2 regions of the Erythrobacter sp. JB3-1 genome follow, and region 2 is predicted to be linked to the other one. Evidence: predicted binding sites of a transcription regulator. Region 2 holds the regulator's gene; the other holds the start of a gene.
The links. Region 2 encodes LexA, which represses DNA repair genes until DNA is damaged. Its sites were predicted from a motif close to GTTCCNCNCTTGTTCT; they were not measured.
Positions count from the first base shown of each region.

Region 1: the regulator LexA is predicted to act here: its motif matches at 4,666-4,681, upstream of AC0V6M_RS10460 (S24 family peptidase).

Region 1 is NZ_CP200289.1:2,212,077-2,219,943, forward strand. Features, by position in the region: gene AC0V6M_RS10435 (D-2-hydroxyacid dehydrogenase) at 1-529, shown strand, start outside; gene AC0V6M_RS10440 (acetolactate synthase large subunit) at 619-2,274, shown strand; gene AC0V6M_RS10445 (aldehyde dehydrogenase family protein) at 2,302-3,741, shown strand; gene AC0V6M_RS10450 (hypothetical protein) at 3,797-4,282, opposite strand; gene AC0V6M_RS10455 (hypothetical protein) at 4,272-4,553, opposite strand; gene AC0V6M_RS10460 (S24 family peptidase) at 4,720-5,502, shown strand; gene AC0V6M_RS10465 (MBL fold metallo-hydrolase) at 5,768-6,409, shown strand; gene AC0V6M_RS10470 (MAPEG family protein) at 6,422-6,817, opposite strand; gene rpmF (50S ribosomal protein L32) at 7,038-7,214, shown strand; gene plsX (phosphate acyltransferase PlsX) at 7,244-7,867, shown strand, end outside.
Region 2 is NZ_CP200289.1:2,589,223-2,597,089, reverse strand. Features, by position in the region: gene gltX (glutamate--tRNA ligase) at 1-433, opposite strand, end outside; gene AC0V6M_RS12350 (ComEC/Rec2 family competence protein) at 462-2,678, shown strand; gene lexA (transcriptional repressor LexA) at 2,712-3,413, opposite strand; gene AC0V6M_RS12340 (molybdopterin molybdotransferase MoeA) at 3,546-4,748, opposite strand; gene moaC (cyclic pyranopterin monophosphate synthase MoaC) at 4,745-5,218, opposite strand; gene trpC (indole-3-glycerol phosphate synthase TrpC) at 5,510-6,295, opposite strand; gene trpD (anthranilate phosphoribosyltransferase) at 6,305-7,297, opposite strand; gene AC0V6M_RS12320 (anthranilate synthase component II) at 7,294-7,867, opposite strand, start outside.

The sequences.
Region 1 (7,867 bases), 380 kb from region 2:
CGGATCAAGGGCTTTGCTGCTTGGTTATGGTGCGATTGGCAAACTGATCAAACCGCGCCTCGAGGCCTTCGATGTCGATGTGACCGTGGTGCGCCGTTCCGGCGGGGAGGGCGTGCTGACCCCGGATGATTGGCGCGCAAAATTGGGTGAGTTTGACTGGGTCATTCTGGCGGTCCCGGCCACGTCTGAAACCGACGGCATGATCGGCGCAGATGAGCTTGCGGCAATGAAATCGGACGCAGTCATTGTAAACATCGCCCGCGGCGCCGTGATCGACCAGCCGGCTTTGATCGAGGCGCTACAAGCCAAGACAATCGGCGGGGCGTTCTTGGATGTCACCACGCCCGAACCGCTGCCGGAGGATCACGTGCTGTGGACGCTCGACAATGCGCATATCTCCATGCACTTATCTGGCCGTGCTCAGGACAAAATGTTCATTCGCAGCGCAGCGCGTTTCCTTGATAATCTTGCGAAATATCGCCGCGGAGAACCGGTTACGCCGATTTTTGATCCGGTGCGTGGGTATTGATTGCAGTCCGTCTTAGGCACCGCCAACAACTGCTGAACCAATAGGCAATTTCAGCCATTGTGTTTTGAAGCTCTCAGGAGAACGCAGCGATGACCAACACCAAGAAAGCCTCCGACCTTTTTATCGAATGTCTGGAGGCGGAAGGTGTTGAGTACATCTTTGGCGTGCCGGGCGAGGAAAACCTCGATTTTCTAGAGAGCCTGTCGAACTCCGATCAGATCAAGCTGGTGTTGACCCGGCACGAGCAAGGCGCCGGCTTTATGGCCGCGACCTATGGGCGGCACACGGGTAAGACCGGCGTGTTTCTGGCAACACTAGGGCCAGGTGCGACCAATATGGTCACCGCGATCGCCTATTCGCAGCTCGGCGGCATGCCAACGCTGGCGATCACGGGGCAAAAGCCGATCAAGAAATCCAAGCAGGGCCGGTTCCAGATCCTCGACGTGGTCGACATGATGGGGCCGATCACGAAATACGCCTATCGGCTGCACGCAGGCGACAATATTCCCAGCCGCGTGCGCGAGGCGTTTCGTCTGGCTGAAGAGGAAAAGCCCGGCGCGACGCACCTCGAATTGCCTGAGGACATCGCTGAGGAGCCAACCGATTCTGTGCCGATCGCCCGCTCGGTCGCGCGCAGGCCATCGGCGGAGGTCAAAGCCGTGCGTATGGCGGTGGAGGCATTGGACGCTGCGCAGCGCCCAGTGCTGGTGATCGGTGCCGGTGCCAATCGCAAGATGACCAGCAATATGCTGGGCGAGTTTATTGAGAAGGTGCAGATCCCCTTTGTTACCACGCAAATGGGCAAGGGCGTGATTGATGAGCGGCATCCGCTGTTCCTCGGCTGCGCTGCCTTGTCCGCTGGTGATTTCTGCCACCGCGCGATTGAGGACGCGGATCTCATCATCAATGTCGGCCATGATGTGATCGAAAAGCCGCCGTTCTTCATGACCGACAGCAGCGCGGCCGTGATCCATGTCTCAACCAAGACCGCAGAGGTCGACCCGGTCTATTTCCCTCAGATCGAAGTGATCGGCGATATTGCCAATGCGATCTGGCAAATCAAAGAGGGCGCGACCAAACGCGATGGTTGTTTGTGCGAACGCATGCTGGAATATCGCGGGGCAGAGGTCGCCCATTCCAAGCCGCTAGAGGCGGATAATCGCTTCCCCATCTTCCCGCCGCATCTGGTGCGCCAAGTGCGCGATAGCATGCCCAATGATGGCATCATTTGCCTCGATAATGGGGTCTATAAACTGTGGTTTGCACGCAATTACACCGCGTATCTGCCGAACACGGTCTTGCTCGACAATGCGCTGGCGACCATGGGGGCTGGCCTGCCGTCAGCGATGATGAGTGCGATGCTATATCCGGATCGCAAGGTAATGGCGATCTGCGGCGATGGCGGCTTTATGATGAACAGTCAGGAGATGGAAACAGCGGTTCGGCTGGGCCTCAATATGACTGTGCTGATCCTGCGCGATGATGCCTATGGGATGATCCGCTGGAAGCAGGCGAATATGGGTTTTAAGGATTACGGCCTGACCTATGGCAATCCCGACTTTGTGAAATATGCCGAAAGCTACGGCGCGCATGGTCATCGCGTGATCAGCAGCGAGCATTTGACTGATCTGCTTGCCCACACGCGCGATACGCCGGGCGTCCATCTGATCGATTGCCCAGTCGACTACAGCGAAAATGATCACATTTTGAACCATGAGATCAAGGAATTGAGCGCGAAGCTCTGAGCCGAAGCCCCCAATCAGGATATCCCCATGCCAAAGCTTAAAGACACCTATCCGCTCTATCTCAACAATAAGGCTGCGCAGCCCAATACCGATCTGGCGGTGACCGACAAATACACAGGCGAGGTCGCCTTCCGCACCGCGCTCGCCACCCCTGAGGTGATTGATGAGGCGATTGCAGGCACCGTGCGCGCGGCCGCGCCAATGGCGAAGCTCGCCAGTTATGAGAAGCAAGACGTGCTGATGCACTGCGTTGCGCGGTTCAAGGAGCGGTTTGACGAGCTTGCCTATTCGCTGTGCGTCGAGGCGGGAAAGCCGATCAATGATGCGGAGGGCGAGGTCACCCGCCTGATCGATACCTTTCGCATCGCAGGCGAGGAGGCTGTGCGAAATTATGGCGAGGTTATGCCGCTCGATATATCGGCGCGTGCTAAAGGCTATCAGGCGATGTGGAAACGCGTGCCGATTGGGCCTTGCAGCTTTATTTCCCCGTTCAACTTTCCGCTCAATCTCGCTGCGCACAAAATTGCGCCCGCCATCGCCATGGGCTGTCCATTCGTGATGAAGCCCGCGAGCAAGACGCCGCTTGGCGCAATCATCATGGGCGAGGTTTTGGCCGAATGCGATGTGCTGCCTGAAGGGGCGTTTTCGATCCTGCCGGCGAGCCGCGATGGCGCGGATCTGTTCACCACTGATGGGCGATTGAAACTGCTCAGCTTTACCGGTTCGCCGGGCGTCGGCTGGGATCTTAAAGCAAAGGCTGGCAAGAAGCCGGTTATCCTGGAGCTCGGCGGGAATGCCGCCGTCATTGTCGATCATGACGCTGATCTGGATGATGCGCTGGAGCGGATCATTTTTGGCGCGTTTTACCAATCCGGGCAAAGCTGCATCGGCGTGCAGCGGATTATCATCCACGCCGATATCTATGACCGCTTCAAGGATATGCTGGTCGCAAAAACCAAGACGCTGATCGCGGGCGACCCGAAAGACCGTGACACGTTTATCGGCCCCATGATCTCAGAAGGTGAGGCGACGCGCCTTAAGGGCTGGATCGACGATGCGGTCGAGGGCGGGGCGGATTTGCTGACCGGTGGCGGATTGTCGAACGGCAATATGCTCGAGGCGACGCTGCTCGAAAATGTCCATCCCGATGCGGCGGCCATCAATGAAGAGGCTTTCGGCCCGCTCGCGATCCTTCAGAAATTCACCGACTTTGATGCTGCACTGGACGAAGTGAATCGCTCCAAATTTGGCCTGCAAGCGGGCATCTTCACCCGCGACCTGTTCAAGATGTACGACGCCTGGGACGAGCTTGATGTCGGCGGTGTCGTCATCAATGACGTGCCGAGCTACCGTGTCGACAACATGCCCTATGGCGGGGTGAAAGATTCAGGTCTGGGCCGCGAAGGCATCCGGTTTGCCATGGAAGATATGAGCGAAATCCGGAACCTTGTGGTAAGGCGGAATTAATTGAACTGCGCAGGCCCATCCGGGCCAGCGTCCTCGGCGCAGCTCCTCCGCTTCGCTACGGTGCGCCTGCGGGCGGGCGGGCGCCCTTCGGGCCTGACGGCCCGTCGGCTGTCCTCGAGCAATAAAACAGCACCGCCGTCACCTGCATTTGCGGCTCCGGCGTGTAATTGCTCTCAACGCTCGAGATCGTTGCATCGGCGACAAGCTGGCTGGGTATGGAAAACTCATGCTCGGGCAGCGCGGCGATAAATTCTTCCCCGACCTTGCAGGCGGCGATCCCGTCAAATTCGAGCACCAATTCGTGGCGTGAGCCGGAAAAGGTGATCGATGCCCAGGGCTTTTCTTCGTGCGTGAGCAGGTTGCCGCGCCCACCTGCGAGTTTGAGCAACGCCTCGCGCACCCGGTCGCTGGTTGTGCGCCGGGGGCGGTAACGCCGCGCTCGCCGTACGGCCTGCGCACTCTGCGTGGCTGGCGGCGTGTCGATCATATCCGCTGGAACATCGATCTGGCCGCTGTCGGCGGATTTGGTTTCAATAAGCATGGGCGATATCCTGACCGAGGTTTTGAGCGAGTTTCATGCCGAACTTTCCGGCGCTATAGCTTGGGGCTAGGCCGCTGCTGGGACGAAAACTGCCGGGTGTTGCCTTAAATTCCGCCGGAGCGTTTGCGCCCTCGGTGGCCGCGCCGACATAGTCCGACATCCACTGGCGCGTGCGAGCTTCGGTGGCGGCGCGCGGTGTGCGGCCCATCCGCAAATCAAGCACAAAGCGCGGGTCATGCGCAGCCAACCGTCCGAATTTTGTGGCTGGCATATCGTGGTCCCTCAGGAACTTTTCGATCACTCTGATCAGCATATGATTTCCCCTTCATCTGACACCAAAAGAGCGAATCATCCTGCTTCGAATCGCTCAATGTTCATTAAATGTTCCATTCAATTTCCTACTTGTCTAGGAAAAATCTTGCATGTAGGAAGGAAAAATGAGGAACTCAGATAAAAACAATTCATCCGACCCGCGTCAGCGCCTGCAGGACTTGTCAAAGGAGCGGGGCGCGAGCCTTGCGAATCTGTCGAAAATGCTGGGGCGCAACGCGAGTTATCTGCAGCAATTCATCACGAAAGGCTCGCCTAGGAAGCTTGAGGAAAATGACCGCCGCGTTCTGGCGCGATTCTTTGGCATTGCTGAGACGGAACTGGGTGCTTTGCCTGGTGGTTCGAAGGAAAAATCCTACACAACGTCTGCGGCGGGGCAATTGGACAGGGGCACGAGCGCGAAAGCGTGGGTCGATGTGCCGCGGCTTGATATTGGGGCCTCTGCTGGACCGGGTACGTTGCCCGATTCAGAAGAACCCTATGATGCGTTCCAATTCTCACGCCGCTGGCTCACCGAGCAAGGGCTTGAGGGGGCCAAGCTATCCGCGATTACTGTAACGGGCGATTCGATGGAGCCGCTGCTGCATGATGGTGACGAAATCCTGGTCGACCGCGCTGAGCGTCCTTTCAGAGACGGCGTGCATGTCGTGCGGCTGGGCGACAATCTGATGGTGAAGCGCGTGGCTAGTGCTGGGCCGGGTCGGCTGGCGTTGATCTCGCAAAATCTCGCCTACCCGCCGATTGATGTGGCGGCAGAGGAATGTGAGATTATCGGCCGCGTGGTTTGGAAAGGGGGCGGATTTGAAGCAACTGAAAAATCCCTGACGCAATATACGCGATGGTTTTGTGCTTGCTGCCATTGTCACCATGCCAGCCATTCTAATCTCTAGATTAGTCCTTGGTGCAAGTTGGTTGCAGATTGCATTGGCGTTCGTAGTTTGGGTGCTGGCGTTATTGAGCATCCTTGGTGCTGGCCGGGGCGTGAGTCGCGATGAGGCTATTGGTTGGACGCTGATCGTCAGTATGTTTTGCGCTTGGCTTGCTGTGCCTGTGGTCGCTCTGATCCTTAGTGTTCTCGAACTTTCTGAGCGCTTGTTTTAATTGCGATCATAAGCCACATCTTCAGCCATGACCGAACAACCCAAAACTCCCCCGATGAAAGCCGCGATTATTCCGGTGACGCCGCTCCAGCAGAACTGCTCGCTGATCTGGTGCACGAAGACGATGCGCGCGGCGTTGATTGATCCGGGCGGCGATCTGCACAAGCTGAAAGATGGCGTGGCGAAGGCCGGCGTGACGCTGGAGAAAATCCTGATCACTCACGGCCATCTCGACCATTGCGGCCAGGCCGGGATGCTGGCTGAGGAACTGGGCCTGCCAATCGAAGGGCCGCATAAAGATGACCTGTTCTGGATCGAGCAGCTCGACAATGACGGCGCGCGCTATGGCATGGAGGCCAAGAGCTTTGAGCCGGATCGCTGGCTGGAGCATGGCGATACCGTCACCGTGGGCGAGTTGACATTGGATGTGATCCATTGCCCTGGCCACACCCCTGGCCATGTGGTGTTTTTCCACGAGCCAAGCCGGTTTGCGGTCGTCGGCGATGTGCTGTTCCAGGGCTCAATCGGGCGGACCGACTTCCCGCGCGGCAACCATCAGGACCTCATCAATGCGATCACACAGCGCCTTTGGCCCTTGGGCGAGGATGTGATGTTCATTCCCGGGCACGGCCCGACCAGCACCTTTGGTCAGGAACGCAAAACGAACCAGTTTGTGAGCGATTACGTCCTGTCTTAATACAGGCGGGCTCTAAATCACCCGAAGCACAACAAGCGTCGCGGCGACTGCCAAACCCGGCTGTGTAAGCAGCGTGATGATCGTACCGATAAACCGGCCCTTGCTGAGGCTACCGCCGTCCATGCCAAACCCGTGCGCCACGCGGCCGAGCATATAAATGCCCGCGACATAGGCGAGCCATGTTCCGCCTCTGCCGGAAAGTTCAATCGCGGCGACCAGGATCAGCACAAAGGCCGTGTTCTCAACAAAGTTCAATTGTGCCCGCATCCGACGCTGGACTTGTTCATTTCCGCCATCGCCAACAAAAACCTGCGTTGCGTTTCGCACTTGCCCAATCCGGATCGACAGCCAAATGTTCAAGATCGCAGCTGCCGCCGCGGCGGCCAAAGTCACAGGAAGCGTAATCATAAATAGTTCCCTCAAAACGTGTTATTCGGGTGCTAGGCGGGTCAAGAGCGGCTTGCAACGTGCGATTTTTGCGCTATAGCGCGCGGCTTGCCCGGCGGTATTGGCTTGGATTTTCGTACGAGGGAAAACTTGTGCGGCACGATGGCCTACCCTAAGGGATCATCATATTGATGCGTAACACTGCGCAAAGACACAGTTTATTTGAGAAACAGGTGCCGGAATGGCTGTCCCTAAGAGAAAAGTATCCCCACATCGCCGCGGCAATCGCCGCGCACACGATTCGCTGAAAGTAGAAGCGTTTCACGAATGCAACAATTGTGGCGAGCTGAAACGCCCTCACAATCTGTGCCCGCACTGCGGGTTCTACAACGGGCGTGAGGTTGTCGCAGTCGTTTAGGCGGCAGTGACTTTGACGGAGAACCAGCCATGAGCCTGTCGCGTATCGCTATTGATGCGATGGGCGGTGATGAAGGCGTGCGCGTAATGGTTGAAGGCGCTGCGCTGGCGCGCCGCCGTCATGAAGGCTTTCAATTTCTGTTGGTAGGCGACCAGGCGCGGATCGAATCCGCGCTCGAGGCGCATCCTGCCCTGCGCAGTGCTTCTGAGATCCTGCATTGCGATGATGTCATCGGCGGCGATGAATTGCCAAGCCGTGCCATCCGCCGCGCAAAGACCACAAGCATGGGGCTGGCCGTCAACGCGGTGAAAGTCGGCGATGCCGGCGCCGCGGTCAGCGCGGGCAACACCGGGGCATTGATGGCGATGAGTAAAATCGCCCTGCGGACCATGCCAGGCATTGGACGGCCTGCCTTGGCAGCTTTGCTTCCCACACTTGAAGAACACGATGTCGTGATGCTCGATCTTGGCGCAAATACCGAGGCGAATGCTCGTAATCTGGTGCAATATGCGGTTATGGGCGCGGCTTATTCGCGGATCGTCAATGGCTTTGAACGTCCGAAGGTCCGCCTGCTCAATATCGGCACCGAAGAAATCAAAGGCACAGACGCTCTGCGCGACGCGGCCGCTCGTTTGCAAGAAGCGAGCGAAGCC
Region 2 (7,867 bases):
AAGGCGCGCCTTCTGGTGCTTCGGATGGATCGCGGTCGCGCCAGCGCCCGTCATAGCGCATGGGCAGCTTTTTCTCGCGTTGCTCCGCGCGCATGGCTTCAAGCTCTTCCGGCGTAGCAAAGCACTTATAGGCGTGCCCTGCATCCAGCAGCTTATGCGCCACTTCTGCATGGCGATCCGCTCGCTTAGATTGGAATACCGGCGCGTCGTCATAATCGAGGCCAAGCCAATCAAGCCCGTCGATTATCGCATCAATCGCCTCCTGAGTGGACCGCTTACGGTCGGTATCCTCAATGCGCAGCAGAGCCTTGCCGCCGTGATGACGGGCATAAAGCCAGTTGAACAAGGCCGTGCGCGCGCCGCCAATATGCAAAAAGCCTGTGGGCGAGGGGGCAAAGCGGGTGACAATCGCTTTTGCGCTTTCGCTTGCCATAGCCTGTGAATTCCTTTTCAAGTTGCTCATGGGCCAAGAGGGGGCGCCAAATGTGCCGATTGGCGGCGGGGCTGGTGAAAGCCCCAATGCCAGTGATGTTGCAGTGCAGCGCCATTGGCGCAAGGCCCCGGCTTTGTCCAGTATCGGGTCCAGTATTGGCCCGGGCCTAGCCTCCAAAATTGAAGGTTTTTTAGCTGGGGCGGGTTTCGACCGCGCACCGTGGATCGCTGTGCTGTTCGCAGGCGGTATTCTATCATGGTTCGCGCTTAGCTCGCCGCTGCAATGGGCGGCGGGGATCGGGGTAGGCCTGCTGCTAGCCATCGCGGGCGCCGCAATTTGGCGCGGGGTCGAGGACCGCGTCTTGCTCAGGCAGACAATAATCGCCGTCGGGCTGGTGTTCGCCGCCGGGATTGCGACCATTTGGATGCGCTCAGAACTGGTGGGGGCAGAGCCCATTGAGCGCCCGATTGTTGAGCGGGTTCAAGGCTTTGTTCTCGAACGCGAAGATCAGCCCGCGCGCGAGCGGATCCGATTGGTCCTGGCCATGCGGGACGCTGAGAATGGCGAAAGCCGCAAGATCCGTGTGAATGTACCACAGGATAAGGTCGTGGACGGCTTGAGCGAGGGATCGGTGGTGCGCCTGCGCGCGCGCTTGATGCCGCCAGCCTCGCCGATGCTGCCAGGCTCATACGACTTTGCCCGCGCCGCCTGGTTCCAGGGTTTAGCCGCAACCGGCAGCTTGGTTGGCGAGATCGAGCTGATGGAGGGTGGGCGTGACACCGGCGCCATTCCAAAGGTTCAGCGCGTGCTCTCGGCCCATGTGCGCGAGCGGGTGGACGGCTCAGCAGGCACAATCGCGGCAGCTTTTGCGAGCGGCGACCGTGGCGGGATTGCAGAGGCCGACGAAATCGCGATGCGCGATGCGGGACTAACCCACTTGCTCTCGATCAGCGGGCTGCATGTCAGCGCCGTCATCGCTGCGGCCTATTTGGTGACGTTGAAGTTGTTGGCTCTCTTTCCGGCGGTGGCGCTGCGTGTGCGCCTGCCGATCTTGGCCGCGGGGGCAGGGGCGCTTGCGGGCGTTGGATACACGCTGCTGACGGGGGCGGAGGTTCCGACTGTGCGCAGCTGCGTCGCGGCAATGCTGGTGCTGATAGCGCTCGCCATGGGCCGCGATGCATTGTCGCTCAGAATGGTGGCGATGGCGGCGATATTCGTCATGCTGCTGTGGCCGGAATCGGTGGTGGGGCCGAGCTTTCAGATGAGCTTTTCTGCCGTGATTGCGATTGTGGCGCTGTCGAGCTCTGGACCGGTGCGCGCGTTCCTCGCTGCGCGGGAGGAGACATGGCTGCGGCATGTCGGCAGACGGGTGATCATGCTGTTCATTACCGGTCTGGTGATCGAGATCGCGCTGATGCCGATTGTTCTATTCCATTTCCACAGGGCAGGGGTCTACGGCGCTTTTGCCAATGTCATCGCGATCCCGCTGGTCACCTTCATCTCAATGCCACTCATTGCCTTTGCGTTGTTCCTTGATCTGATCGGCCTTGGCGCGCCCGCCTGGTGGCTGGTGGAACGCTCGCTTGAGCTGTTGCTTGCGATTGCACATTGGACGTCGAGCCAGCCCGGTTCGGTCAAACTGATGCCGCAGATGGGCAGGCTCACTATCGCGCTGTTCGTTATTGGCTCACTATGGCTTGCCTTATGGAATGGCCGCGCGCGGTTGCTGGGATTTGCACCCGTTGCGGCGGCTTCGATCATGCTCATGGTGACGCCTATTCCTGATGTGCTGATCGGGCGCGATGGGCGCCATGTCGGTGTGACGATGGATAGCTCGCTGTTGTCGCTGCGCAATTCGCGTTCTTCCTATGCGCGAGACAACCTGCTCGAACTCGCCAGCGTTTCTGCTGATCCCATTCCGATGGCGGAATGGCCCGGAGCGCGGTGTTCTACCGAGTTCTGCCTTCTCCAGATTGAGCGCGGAGGCCGCGACTGGACAATACTGATGGCGCGAAACCGAGAGCTGATCGAGGAACGCGCACTCGCCGCCGCTTGCGCGAGAGCCGACATCGTCGTGGCCGACCGTTATCTGCCGTGGTCTTGCAAACCCAAATGGCTCAAAGCCGATCGCGGGTTTCTACAAGAGCATGGCGGGCTGGCGCTCGATCTGTCATCGGAGCGGATCACCAGTGTTGCCAGCAATCAGGGCCAGCATGGATGGTGGCGCGGGAAAGCCGACGATTAGCCAGCCACCCCGCGCGACCTATTCACATCGCAATTAGTGGTAGCGCCGCAGGAGGCCTGCGAGCTTACCCTGAACCTGAACTTCGCCCGGTTGATAGACCTGCGCATCATAGGACGCATTGGCCGGATCAAGCCGCACTGTCCCGCTGTCGCGGTGGAGGTATTTGAGGGTTGCTTCCTCGCCGCGCACCAGGGCCACAACGATTTCGCCATCTCGCGCGGCGTCCGTGCGCTTTACCAGCGCAAAGTCACCGTCGAAGATGCCAGCCTCAATCATCGAATCGCCAGACACCTCAAGGGCGTAATGCTCGCCCGGTCCCAGCAAGGCCGCCGGTACGGGAAGGCTGCTTTGTCCCTCAAGCGCCTCAATCGGAGCGCCCGCTGCGATCCGGCCATGCAATGGCACCTCGATCACGTCATTTGCAGGCTCTGGACTGGTGTCATTCGCGCTGGGCATGGATGTCGCCCGCGAGACCACATCATTCGCCACCGCCGCCGCAGCGCGCGGAGCAGGCGTTGCATCCTCAGGCTGCTTGATCACCTCCAGCGCGCGCGCCCGATTGGGCAGCCGCCGAATGAAGCCGCGTTCCTCCAATGCCGAAATCAGTCGGTGCACACCCGACTTGCTCTTAAGGTCGAGCGCTTCCTTCATTTCTTCAAAAGAGGGTGAAATTCCCGTCTCTTCAAGCCGCTCTTGGATAAAGCGGATCAATTCGTGCTGCTTTGCCGTCAGCATTACGATAGTCTCCCTAAAACAGGTCGATCGCCCCAGCGCCGGTTAGGGTGGCGAGGGACCATTTCGCGCACCAATAACGTGAACGAATAAGGAACAATTAGGAAACTTCATTCACCGAGTCAAGTCGGCAACTCACGCAATACCGCCATTTTCGAGGGTTAATGCGGTGACGAGCTCTCCTGCGCTCGCTGCGTCGGCGCCTTCGCGCCGCAGGATCAGGCAGTTCGCACCCGCCAATGCCGCTAGCGCGCTGGAGTCCTGAGAGCCAACGCGGCGCACCGTGCGGCCGTCGTGAACAGCGCGCAGAAACTCACGCCGCTTGCCAATCGTGGGCAGGTCTTCCGCCAAAGGCAGTGTCAAAGCCGGGGGAAGGGGAGACTCGGCCCCCATGGCCGCGCGCACAAGCGGCAGAGCGAACAGGAAGCACGTCACGAAGCTGGAGACGGGATTGCCGGGCAGACCTAGGATCACCTGCCGCGTGCCACCCGCGCGTTCCCGCGTCGCCACCATCAGCGGCTTGCCGGGTTTGATCGCGACCTTCCAGAACGCGATTTTTACGCCCCATGCCTCTAGTGCTGGCTGGATCAAGTCATGGTCGCCCACCGATGCACCGCCGGAGGTGATGAGTATGTCCGCATCCACCGCCTTGGTCAGCGCGCTCGCCAAGGCATCGTGATCATCCGGCACCGGGCCGATGCGCGCGACATCGCACCCGAGCGGGCGCAGCATGCTGGCGATCATCGCGCCATTGCTTGCCGGGATCTGGTCAGCGCCGCATTGCTCCGGGTCGGCGGCTAACTCGTCCCCGCTGTCGAGCACCGCCACGCGCGGAGCCGCGCCCACCATGAGCCGACCGTGCCCCGCCGATAGCGCGAGCGCGAGTTGTCCTGGCCCGATGCGGGTGCCAGCGGTTAGGACCGTGTCGGCTTGCGCAAAGTCGAAGCCGCGCATCCGCACGTGCTTTCCCGGCGGCGGCGTATCGCTCGCGCTCACCAACGCGCCGTCCACATCGGCGTTCTCTTGGATCAGCACGCTGTCCGCGCCATCAGGCATATGCGCACCGGTCGATATCCGCACGCATTCGCCATTGGACAATGCGCCTGCAAACGGCGTGCCTGCTCGGCTCTCTCCCACGCGCTCCCACGGGCCATCACCAGCAATCGCATAGCCATCCATCGCCGACAGGTCCGCTGGTGGCTGAGTGCGCCGTGCGGTGAGGTCTTGCGCGAGGTAGCGCCCCAGCGCTTCCTCTGCGGGCAGCTCGCATGTCGCCATCTCTGGCGCGAGCTCCAGCAGCCGCGCCTGCGCGTCTTCCAAGGTCAGCAGAGCGCTCAAAGGTCGGCCTTCCAATGCCCGCTCTTGCCCCCACGCTTCTCGATCAGGCGTACCTCGCCGATCACCATGCCCTTATCGACCGCCTTGGCCATGTCGTAGATCGTGAGCAGCGCGCTCGACACCGCGACCATCGCCTCCATCTCCACGCCCGTCTTGCCGGTCAGCGAAGCGCGGGCGGTTGCCCGGATCGCGTCCTCTTCGAAGGTGAAGTCGAGCTCCACCGCGTCCAGCGCGAGCGGATGGCACAGCGGGATCAACTCGCCTGTCCGCTTGGCCGCCATGATCCCGGCAATCCGCGCGGTCCCCAGCACATCGCCTTTGGGCGCATTGCCATCGCGCACGGCCGCCAGCGTCTCTGCGGTCATCGCGATCCGGCCAGAGGCGATGGCGACGCGTTCGCTCGCGGCTTTGCCGCCAACATCGACCATGCGGGCCGCGCCGTCTTCGCCGAGATGGGTGAGTTTACTCATGGCTTTGCTCCCTTCGCTTCACCGTGCGTAGAGCACGCTTGGAACACCTGGAACACAGTACAGGGGTTTAAAACCAATCGATCACAAGCGCGGCTATTGATCAAATTTATCGATTGAAAAGATTGAGCCGCTCCGCCCGCACCCTCCACCCTTCCACCAGGATGATCACTCCGGCGTACAATCCGGGTGGAAGGGTGGAGGGCGCGGGTGGATCTGCACTTGGTCGAAAAAGCCATATCCATCTTCTGCCAGCTTTGAAGAATGTAGGACAGACCCTGCACAATGGGCCGCCTAGCCGTTCAGCAGGGTTCGCGTCGCCGCCGCCACATCATCCGCCCGCATCAGGCTCTCCCCGACCAGGAAAGTACGCACACCCGCCCGCGCGAGCCGAGTGCAATCTTCATGGCTGTTGATCCCGCTTTCGCCGACGATCAACGCGCCTTCAGGAGCGAGCGGAGCAAGCCGCTCGGTCGAAGCAAGATCAGTGGTGAAGGTCTTGAGATTGCGATTGTTCACCCCGACCAAAAGCGACTTGAGCGAATGCGCACGTTCCATCTCTGTCTCATCGTGCACTTCGACCAGCACATCCATGTTATGTTCGCGCGCGGCCGCCTCGATTTCCTGCATCTGAGCGTCTTCGAGAGCAGCAACGATGATCAGGATCGCATCCGCGCCAATCGAGCGAGCCTCGGCGCATTGCCATGGGTCAACCATGAAATCCTTGCGCAGGACCGGCAGTTTGCAGGCGGCGCGCGCCTCAATCAGAAAATCCTCATGACCCTGAAAATAGGGTTTATCGGTGAGCACGGACAGGCAAGTCGCCCCGCCAACCTCGTAATCGCGCGCATGGTCCGCCGGGCGGAAATCTTCGCGGATAATCCCTTTGGAGGGTGAGGCCTTTTTGACCTCTGCGATCAAGCCAAAGCCGGATGTGCTCGCTTGGCGCAATGCCGATTCAAACCCGCGCACCGGGCTTTGTTCGCTCGCCCGGCTCTCCAGATCAGCAAGCGAGGTCAAAGCCTTGCGCGCATCGACTTCGCGGCGCTTGGTGGCGCAGATTTCTTCAAGTTTGTTCATGATGCTGGCCTATTTCGCCAATTCGATCCAGCGGGCAAGCAATTGTTTCGCCTTGCCGCTGTCCAGCGCTTCCGCCGCCATTTCAGCGCCAATGCCCCAATCGTCGGTCTTGCCCGCGACGATCAGAGCCGCCGCCGTATTGAACATCACTGTATCGCGATAGGCGCTTTTCTCTCCGTCAAGCAGAGCGGCAAGCGCTTTCGCATTGTGCTGCGGGTCGCCGCCGCGGATCGCTTCCAATGGTGCGTGGTCTAGCCCCGCAGCGCTGGCATCGACGCGCTTCATGGTAAAATCGCTCCCTGTCACGTCAGCCACTTCATTGCCGCCGGCGAGGCTCAATTCATCGAGTCCTTCATCGCCGGACACGATTAAAGTGCGTTCTGTGCCCAATCGCGCGGTCGCATCGCCATAGATCGGGACGTAGCCGGGACGAGCAATGCCGATCAGCTGGCGCTTGACGCCGACGGGATTGGACAGCGGCCCCATAAGGTTGAAAATCGTCCTGCGGCCCAGTTTCTTGCGGATCGGTTGGATGCGTCCCATCGCCGGGTGGTGATTGGGCGCGAACAGAAAGCAGATACCGATTTCACCCAGAGTCCTCACAGCCGTTTCGCCCGCGACCTTCATATCGAGGCCGAGCACTTCCAACGTATCGGCCACGCCTGCTTTGGACGAGATCGCGCGGTTGCCGTGACGCGCCACGGGCACGCCGCAAGAGGCGACAACCAAGCCGACAGCGGTTGAGACGTTTAGCGTGTGATGACCATCGCCGCCTGTGCCGCATACATCAATGGCATTGTCCGGCCCCGCGACCGGGACGAGGCGCGCCCTCAATGCCCGGGCGGCTCCGGCAATTTCTTCCGCAGTCTCGCTGCGCTCGGTCATTGCGAGCAGAAAACGCGCAATTTCTTCGTCGCTTGCTTCGCCATCCAGGATCCAGCCAAACACCTCTTCAGCCTCGGCCTCGCTCATATGCGGGACGGCTAGCGGTAGAGTTTTCATGCGAGCTCCTTCGTTGGCAATCCGCAAAGCGTCATGAAATTGGCGAGCAGATCATGGCCATGCTCGGTCGCAATGCTTTCTGGGTGAAATTGTACGCCGTGGATCGGCAGGCTTTCGTGGCGGAAACCCATCACCGCCGCGCCGTCGAGGCCGGGGGTCGCGCTGTGGGCGTTGGCGATCAGGCCAATGGGTTCCTGCTCGACGACCAGGCTGTGATAGCGCGTCGCATTGAACGGCGAGGGCAGGCCAGCGAACACGCCGGTGCCGTCGTGTGTGACGGGCGAGGTTTTGCCGTGCATCAAGCCGCCGCGCACCACTTTGCCGCCGAAATGCTGGCCGATGCTTTGGTGGCCAAGGCAAACGCCGAGCAAGGGCCTCTCCGCATCCGCGCAGGCCGCGACCAGGTCGAGGCTGATGCCTGCCTCATCCGGTGTGCGCGGGCCGGGTGAGATCAGAAAACCGCTGGCATTTGTAGCGATCGCTTCACGCGCGCTCATCGCGTCATTGCGCTCCACCCGCACATCCGCACCTAGCTCCATCAGATAATGGACCAGGTTGAAGGTGAAACTG